One region of the Desulfovibrio sp. ZJ200 genome, then DNA from elsewhere that is predicted to be linked to it. Evidence: predicted binding sites of a transcription regulator. Region 1 holds the regulator's gene; the other holds the start of a gene.
What was found. Region 1 encodes sigma-54, which starts transcription at its own class of promoters, with help from an activator protein. Its sites were predicted from a motif close to CTGGCACGGNNNNTGCTT; they were not measured.
Positions count from the first base shown of each region.

Region 2: G7Y52_RS03185 (periplasmic heavy metal sensor) is a predicted target of sigma-54. The motif match lies at 2,593-2,610, and genes of this name have one in related genera.

Region 1 covers NZ_JAAKEH010000026.1:43,460-47,877, reverse strand. The annotation lists gene G7Y52_RS08915 (PTS sugar transporter subunit IIA) at 1-31, opposite strand, end outside; gene rapZ (RNase adapter RapZ) at 66-1,004, opposite strand; gene raiA (ribosome-associated translation inhibitor RaiA) at 1,175-1,714, opposite strand; gene rpoN (RNA polymerase factor sigma-54) at 1,750-3,177, opposite strand; gene G7Y52_RS08895 (CTP synthase) at 3,495-4,418, opposite strand, start outside.
Region 2 covers NZ_JAAKEH010000006.1:54,144-58,561, reverse strand. The annotation lists gene aroQ (type II 3-dehydroquinate dehydratase) at 1-271, opposite strand, end outside; gene G7Y52_RS03190 (shikimate dehydrogenase) at 339-1,271, opposite strand; gene G7Y52_RS03185 (periplasmic heavy metal sensor) at 1,968-2,507, opposite strand; gene G7Y52_RS03180 (zinc resistance protein) at 3,169-3,609, opposite strand; gene zraS (two-component system sensor histidine kinase ZraS) at 3,962-4,418, shown strand, end outside.

The DNA.
Region 1 (4,418 bases):
CAACCTGCGCCGCCTTTTTTTCATCCGTCATGGCAATCCTCGTAAAGCAAAGCCTGCCAGTTTTTTCAGCCGAGTTCAAGGTGGCGGTGCTCCAGCGTAGCGGGATAATCCGCCTGGCGCAGCGCCTGCAGAATTTCTTCAGCCATGGCCACGGAGCGATGCCGCCCGCCTGTGCAGCCCACGGCTATGGCGACCCGGTAGCGCCCTTCGGCTTCCATCAGGGGCAGCATGAAAAAAAGCAGATCGAGCAGTTTGCCCTTGAATTCCTGCGCAGCGGGCGAAGCCAGGACATGATCCGCAACGGCTTTGTCCTTGCCGCAAAGGGGGCGCAAGCTTTCAACAAAATAGGGATTGGGCAGAAAGCGCAGGTCAAAGACAAAATCAGCCTCACGCGGCACGCCGTATTTGAAGCCGAATGAGATGACATTCACGCGGATGGCCCGCAAGTTGCCCTTATTGCCGCTCCAGCGTTTTTGAATTGCCCTGCGCAGATCATGGATGGAGAAACGCGAGGTGTCAATGACCAGATCAGCCATTTCCCGCAGCGGGCGTAAGCTGCTGCGTTCCGCGGAAAGCGCCGCTTCCAGCCCCATGCCCTCCCGTTCAAGCGGATGGGGACGGCGGGTGGTGGCGTAGCGGCGCATAAGTTCCTGGGCATCGGCTTCCAGAAAAAGCAGCAGCGGCCGGATGCCCTTGGCGGTCATGGCGCTCAGGGCTTCATTGATTTCATCCAGAAAATTGTTCTGGCGCATATCCATGCCCAGGGCGATGCCCTTAAAATGGCTCATGGACGGGCGTTCCATCATGTCGACCATTTCCGGCGCCAGGCTGGCGGGCAGACCGTCTACGGAAAAGTAGCGCAAATCCTCAAACACCTGCAAAGCCGTGCTTTTGCCCGCTCCGGAAAGGCCGGTGACGATGCAGGCCCGCACCGCCGCCTGCGCATGTGCCGAGGCGCTGATGCCAGGGGAATCGGGGAAGGCGTGCGGGGCAGATGTGCTCATGGCAATGCTCGATGCGAACACAAATAAACAGGGATGTGTTGCAGGCAAAATTGATTCCGCGGGCTTACTGCGGCATATCGGAAAGGGGCCCGGCAGATGATACGCAAAACGCCTGCCCTGTCGGAACGATCTTTGTAACAAAAATCGTTCCGACAGGAAATTATGTATACTTACAATACCGGATCTATCAAAGCATAGCCGGCTGTGCGCCTGCGATAGACCACATTCACGCGGTTGTTTTCCGCATTAAGAAAAACCAGAAATTCTCCGCCAATGGAGTCCAATTGCATAATTGCCTCATCAAGATGCATCGGCTTGGGCGCAAAGCGATCCGTGCCCACCACCGTCTGCGATTCCTCAGGCTGCGCGTCAAGATTATACGTAAAAACATCCACGTCGGCATTGCGAGCCGTGCGGCGCTGCTCCTTGACCCGCGAAACCTGGCGCTTGATTTGCGCTTCTATCTTGTCCGTCACAAGATCAATGGCCGCGTACATGTCCGTGGTTTGTTCCGTGGCTTTGATATGCAGACCTTCGCCGCTGACGGTCACCTCGCAGCGATGGCGAAACTTGTCCACCGTCAGAACCACGCTCACTTCCAGACCCGCGGACTTTCCGAAAAAACGGCCCAGCTTTTCCATACGGCGACGGGCATACTTCTTGAGATGATCGGAGGCCTCGAAATTCTTGAAGGCAAAAGAGATATTCATGCATTCCTCCTTGGATGGCAACGCACAACGCGGAATCAGAAGTGCTCCTTGCGCCTGGATGACGAGGGAATATCAAGCGCAGTGCGGTATTTGGCCACTGTACGCCGGGCAATGTTGACCTTAAGGCGTTCCTTGAGCATTTCGCCGATGCGCTCGTCGCTCAGGGGGGCCTTGGCGTCCTCCTCGGCGATGAATTTCTTGATCAGGGCTTTGACGCTTTCGGAACCTACATGGCTGCCGTCGTCCAATTCAAGGCCACTGTTGAAAAAGAACTTCAATTCAAAGATCCCGTGCGGCGTGGCCACATATTTATTGGTGGTAATGCGGCTGACCGTGGATTCGTGCATGCCGATGTCATCGGCAATGTCTTTGAGAATCAACGGGGCCAGTTTTGTGACGCCGTCTTCAAAAAAAGCCTGCTGATGGCGCACAATGCTCTCCATCACCTTATAAAGCGTGCGCTGGCGCTGGTAAAGGCTTTTGATCAACCAGGAAGCCGAGCGCATTTTTTCCGTGCAATACTCTTTTTCCTTCTCCGACGCCGCTTCCATGTCCATCCGGGACAAGGAAGAAAGCTGCAACTGCGGCAGGCCGTCCTCATTGAGCAGAATCACGAATTCGTCGCCCATCTTGTAGACAAAGACGTCCGGGCTCACAAAGGTGGGCTCGCCGCCGCCGAAACTGGCTCCGGGCAAAGGATCAAGGCTCTGGATGATCACCAGGTATTCCTTGAGCTCCTCCATGTCCAACTTGAACTTGCGCAGCAGGGGCTTGTAGCGTTTGGCCTCAAGATCCTCAAGGTGCGACTGCACCAGATCCAGCAAAACAGGATCGCGGTCATAATGCAGATTTTTGAGCTGCACCAGGAGGCACTCGCGCGCGTCGCGCGCGGCCACGCCCACGGGATCGAACAGTTGCACGCGCTGGAGCACCGTCTGGACTTCTTCGGGGCTGGACCTGGTCAGTGCGGCGATTTCTTCCAGCGTAGCCTGCAGGTAGCCGGAAGAAGAGAGGTTGCCGATGATCGCCTCGCCGATCTCTTTTTGGCGCTCGCTCAGCGTGGAAAGGCGCAACTGCCAGAGCAAATGGCCTTCAAGCGTGGGTTTTGCGGCATACCGGGCTTCCAGCGGCGAAATTTCCTCGGCGCTTTCGGATTCGCGCGACTGCGCAAGGCGGGGAGTGCTGGCGAATTCGCCGAGATAGTCCTCCCAGTCCGCGTCACGAGCCAGCTCCTTGTCGTAAACGCCCTCTTCCGCCGCATCCTGCCGGCTTTCCGGCTGCTCGGCAGTCGCAGGATCGTCGCCCGCGGATTCTTCAAGGAAAGGATTATCCAGCAATTCCTGCTGCACAGTCTCCAACAGCTCCAGACGCGAGAGCTGCAACAGCTTGATGGCCTGCTGCAGTTGCGGAGTCATTACAAGCTGTTGAGCCAGTTTTAACTGCTGACGAAGTTCCAGTGCCATGTCTGCTCTTTTAGCTGAGTCCGGACGAAAAAGCCCGAGAAGAGATTTTCTTGTATCAAGTACTGTGCCACACGCGAAAAAATTATGCAATAGCCGGAGGTTGCGAGCATGAAAAGAAAGAGAAGCCCGGCCTGGACTCCGGCAGAGCACAGAAAGGCACAATTTCCAAGATAAGGCGTGCTGTCCGATGGGCAAGCCCTGCCGCATCCCGGCTGCTTTCAAACCGGCGGCGTGTGCCGAAAACCCCACAGGGAAAGGCAACAGCCTTTCCCTGTGGGGTCATGCCCGGCAGGAGTGGAATTCTCAAAAAAGGCAGGTCAGGATGTTGCGTGCTGTTTGGCGGCCCTGATAAATTCCCTGAAAAGAGGGTGGGCCTGCATAGGCCGGGACTTGAACTCGGGATGAAATTGACAGCCCAAAAACCAGGGATGGTCAGGCAGCTCCATGATTTCCACCAGGGAGTCGTCCGGCGCGGTACCGCTGAAAACCATGCCTTTTTGAGCCAAACTTTCCTTGAAAGCGTTGTTGAACTCATAGCGGTGGCGATGCCGTTCCTCGATCAATGCCTTTTGATACGCCTCGTGCGCTTTGGTGCCTGAGAGAATCTTGCAGGGATACGCCCCCAGGCGCATGGTGCCCCCCTTGTCGCTGGCGGCATTGCGCTTTTCCACATTCTTGGTGCGGAAATCAAACCATTCGGTCATCAGATAAATGACTTTGTGATCCGAAAGCGGGTTAAACTCTTCGGAATTGGCGTCGTCCAGCCCGGCCACATGGCGGGCGAATTCAATGACCGCGCATTGCATTCCAAGGCAGATGCCGAAGAAAGGCACAAGATTCTCACGAGCATGGCGGATGGCTGCAATTTTACCTTCCACCCCCCGGTAGCCGAAGCCGCCGGGCACCAGAATGCCGTTACAGCCTTTGAACAGCGTCGCGGCATTGCGTTCATCCACGTTTTCAGAGTTGACGTAGCGCAGTTCAACAGCCACCCTGTTGGCCACGCCGCCGTGGATCAGAGCCTCGTGCAGACTTTTGTAGGCCTCTTTCAAATCCACATACTTGCCCACAATGGCAATGGTCACTTTGCCTTGAGGGTTGGCGCAGTCATGCACCAGCTTTTCCCAGTTTTCCAGGTGGGCATTGCGCGCAGGCAGACGCAGCATAATGGCCACCTTCTGATCAAAGCCCTCTTCATAAAATTTGAGGGGCACCTCATAGATATTATCCACATCCACAGA
Region 2 (4,418 bases), on a different contig from region 1:
CCAGAGCGTCGGCAATGGCGTAGCTGTAGTGGGTCCAGGCTCCGGCATTGATCACCACGCCCCGGATGTCCTCATCCAAAGCCCGGTGAATGCGCTCCACCATTGCGCCTTCATGGTTGGTCTGAAAAAAGCTCAGCCTTGCGCCCAGCTCTGCGGCCAGGGCCTCAAGGCGCGCGTTGATTTCCTTGAGATCGGCAGTGCCGTAGTGCACGGGATCGCGTCTGCCGAACATGTTCAGGTTGACGCCGTGCAGGATCAGAATATGGGGCATGGACTGCTCACGGGTAAGAAGTTGGGAGGAATCCGCGCACTGTATGCCGGTAAATGCGCCGCGCGCGTCAGCATGCCGCCTCTTTGCCCAGAGCCGCTTCCAGGGCCTGCCGTGCCGCCAGGGGCAGGCGCTGGCCGGTCCAGAGCCGGAACTGGGCGTCAGCCTGGCCGAAAAACATTTCCAGGCCGGAGACGCACTGCCAGCCGGCCCGGCGGGCCTGACGCAAAAAGCGGGTTTCCAGCGGGTTATAAACAATGTCATAGGCCAGACCCCGCGGCGGCGCTGAGGGCACAGCCGCATCCCGACCGCCACCGCAGGAAGTCCCGCCCGCCCTGTCTGTCGCATCCGCGACAGTGCCGGGCGCGCTGGCGGAAAAATCATAGGGGCTTTCCGTCTCGTGCTTGCCGCGCATGCCCAGGGGCGTGGCATTGACAATGAGCTGCGCGGGCGCCTCATGGCGATCCTTCCAGGCCAGAGGCGTGAACGAAAAACGCTCGGCCAGGGGCAGATGAGAGCGATCCGAGGGCGTGGCCACCCAGACCCGGCGCGTTCCGGCGGCGGCCAGCCCGGCCGCGGCCGCATGGGCCGCGCCGCCCGCGCCCAACAGCAGCACAGTCATGCCTGCCAGCGGCAGGCCTGCCAACGGAGCCAGAAAACCGGCCACATCCGTATTTTCCCCGCACAAACGCCCGTCCCGCCAATAGACGGTATTGGCGGCTCCGGCCAGGCGCGCCTGCTCGCTGACCTCATCCAGCAGAGGCATGAGGGCCATTTTGTGCGGAATGGTCACAGAGCAGCCCTGAATATCCAGCAGCCGCATGCTGTCGATGAACGCGGCCAGGCGTTGGGGCGCGATTTCCCAGCGCAGATAAACGGCCGGGATGCCCAGGGCCTGAAAGCCGGTGTTGTGCAGCAGCGGCGAAAGACTCTGGCCCAGGGGCCAGCCGATCACGCCGTACAGAGCTGCGGGCAGGAATGGGGCGGATAACGACTGGGACATACGCTCCCCGGCAGGGTTGAGCAACGCGCCGTGAGACGGCGCGCAAAAAGGCTGCGCCGGACGGGCCTGCCGGGGCCGCGCCTGCGCGTGTGGGATGTTGCTGTGGCGTAGTTCCCCCAGCATAGCGTATTGCGCATGGGCAGGCAAGGCTGGGCGCGCCTCATCCAGGGGAGGGGCATTTCCTTCCTGATTTTGCTGAGATCTTCTTTGCCGCCCCTTTCAGTTAGAGCATTTTCACTTTGAAATTGCTCTGGCGGCCGCGGGAGCGGACGCCCGCGCCGAATGAGCGTCCAGACCGCGTTGCGGTAGCCGTTAGCAAGCTTTGCTTGCTTACGGATAGCGACAGCGGTTGCGTTGACTGGCTGCCGCAGTAACCAGTTGCTGTCTTCATCCGTAGCTTCCTTCGTCGCAACGGCTGAAGCCTGGACGCGAAATGATGGCAGCGCCGCTTTTGAAATTGAATAATTTCAAAAGCAAAATGCTCTAATAAGGAAACGACCGCCGGGGGCAACCGGCGGTCGTTGAGAGGGAGGATGTTCCGATGGTTAGAGGGTTCTGTTCAAAGGAGGAGGTTTTCAGGGGGGGGACCGTGCCGCTCCCGATGGGGGGCTGAGAGCGGCACGGAAATTTTTTTTGTCCGTATATGTCGACCGCCCGTCGGCGGATTGCTAAGTTGATAGGCCGGGTAACGGTTGATTAGTTATTATCCATCATTCCTTGGCCGTAACCCATGCCATAGCCCATGCGGTGTCCATAGCCCATTCCGCATCCGTACCCCATGCCGTGGTGGTACCCGGGGCCGTAGTTACCGGAGTTGGCTCCGGCGGGCCTGCCCACTTCTTTTTCGATTCGCTGGGCCATTTCATCGTGCAGGTCGCCCAATTGCTTGTTGAGTTTCGTCAACTCGGTGGCGGTTTCGCGCACAGTCTTCACATCAGGGTTGGTGGCGTTCCGCAGGGCGCGAAGTTCCTGCCGCTTCACAAAAATCTGATCTTGAATGGGCTCCATGCGCCTGGCGTAGTCTTGCACAATCTTCGTATATTTTTCCTGCTGTTCGGACGTCAGGCCGGAGTTGCCGTTCCATCCATAGCCGGGGCCGTATCCGCCGGGGCAGCCGTAGCAGCCGTAGCCGGAATCAGTAAAGTGGGGCCGGGCCATGCTGTCCGTGGCTGTCAGTACGCCTCCGGCAAGAGCGGCGGCCAGCAACGCGGTCAGAATGAAACGAGGGCTTTTCATGCGTACTCTCCTTGGTGTCCAAACAGTCAGTGTATTTTCTGTCTTCCTCTGACGCCGGTGCATTCCGTGCGTCTTGCCTCTCGTAAAGCAAGGCGCGTGCCAAAACCTGCGCTAACGTGTAACCTATTACTATTCAATGATGTTTATGTTTTTGCCAATAAAGTGGGCCGCAACAGGCAGCGTATGGTTTTTATACAGTCAGACAAACACATCTGTATAAAATTTGTACAAGTGGATACATTTCGCACAGGTCCGGTTGCGCCTCCTGCAACGGCCTTTGCCGTGAGGGATCTTCCCTTGCGCTGCGAGGCGCGCGCACGCTTTTTCCCGACTCGTGATCGGGCAGAAAAAGCCTGGCCGCAACGTGCCGTGTTGTCAACCTGCGGGGCTGGGGAACATTCTTCCTTGCGCCATATCCCGGCAGGCGGCAGAGCTTCCCGCGGGCCATGACGGGCAAAGGGCGCAAAAAAACCCCGCTGACGCGGGGGATTGCTATGAGTAACTGCAGATAAAGGAGCCGGTCTAGAGCAGATTACCTTTGACTTTTTATGAAAGTCAAAGGTGGCATTCAGGCGAAAAACGCGGTTTTCGCCTGAATGTACGCCGCGTTGCGGCGGCTGCCGCTTGCGCGTCAGCAGAGCATTTTCAAAGTGAAAAAGCTCTATTCCTCTTCTTCCAGGTTCGGCAGGCGGGTGTGCCCCATCCGGCAGCCCCGCGTGACGGGCGGCCCGAGGGAGACGCCCACTTCCCGGAGCATGCGGTCATCCATGTACAGGAGCTCCGCGCGAAGCTCGTCGCGCAGCAGTTGCAGCTCCCTGCCCAGGCGGGGCAAGGTTTCCGGGGAGGTTGCCCGATCATAATTGAGGCTTTCCAACTCGACCATTTTATTCTGAATGCGTTTGCGCAGTTCCTTGATGCGGGGGCGGGCCTCCGCCAATATGGATTTGGCCCTGGCTTGCTGCACAGGCGAGAGGCTCTGCATCCACTCGTCCAGATCACGGATATCGGGCCTGTAGCGGTGCTTCATATGGCCGTCGTGTCCCACGGGATCGGGACCGGCGTGACCCGCCGCCACAGGCTGCGCCAGACAGAATGTCAGCAAAAGGCATAGCGATAAGTACCCTTTTAGCATAAGGCAAACCTTTGGTATCGCGAGTACTTGAAGCGGCTCGCGGGCTATGATTTTCGCGGCTGTGATTGTAATTTTTTTTACATAGCAAGACGCTTTGCAAGAGGCAAGCTCAAGAAAAGCGCAACCAGGATCGTGAAAGTCTAGAGATTTTCTTGCAAAAAACGTGCTAAAAATGCATGGGCACGGTCCGGCAGGAGATGCGCTGGCCTGATCGACGCCTTGCTTTCCCGGGCAACGCGCCTGCCAACCGCTCTGGCGAAATCCGGCGACGTTTTTTCAGCGCGCGGCCTGGAAAAAACGGTTTTGGTTTTTTTGCGGCGCCTTGTATACTCACGGCATGAGTTCCGAACAAGCTGACGCGCAGGCTGCGCCCCAGGCATCTTCTCCGATCGCAGGAAATACCGCGGACGGCAGGGTCGCGGATATTCCGCCCACGGCGCTGGACATGCGCGTGGGCGTCGTGCGCACTCCCCTGGGGGGCTTGTTGGGCGCCGCCGCCGTGGTGCTGGCCCTGATGATCAGCCTGCTGGCCTTCATCTCCATTGAGCGCAGCGAGGCGGCCATGGCCCGCCTGCTGGCGGAAAAGGGCTCTTCGCTGATCATGGCTTTTGAAAGCATTTTGCGTTCGGGCATGCGCAGCGAGGCAGGAGTGCGCCTGCAGGTTCTGCTGGAAGAAATGGCCTCCAGCCCGGATATCCTTTTCGTGGCCGTGACCATGCCCGACGGCACCATCGTGGCCCACAGCAAACGCGTCCGGCTGGGGGAAATCCTGGATCTGG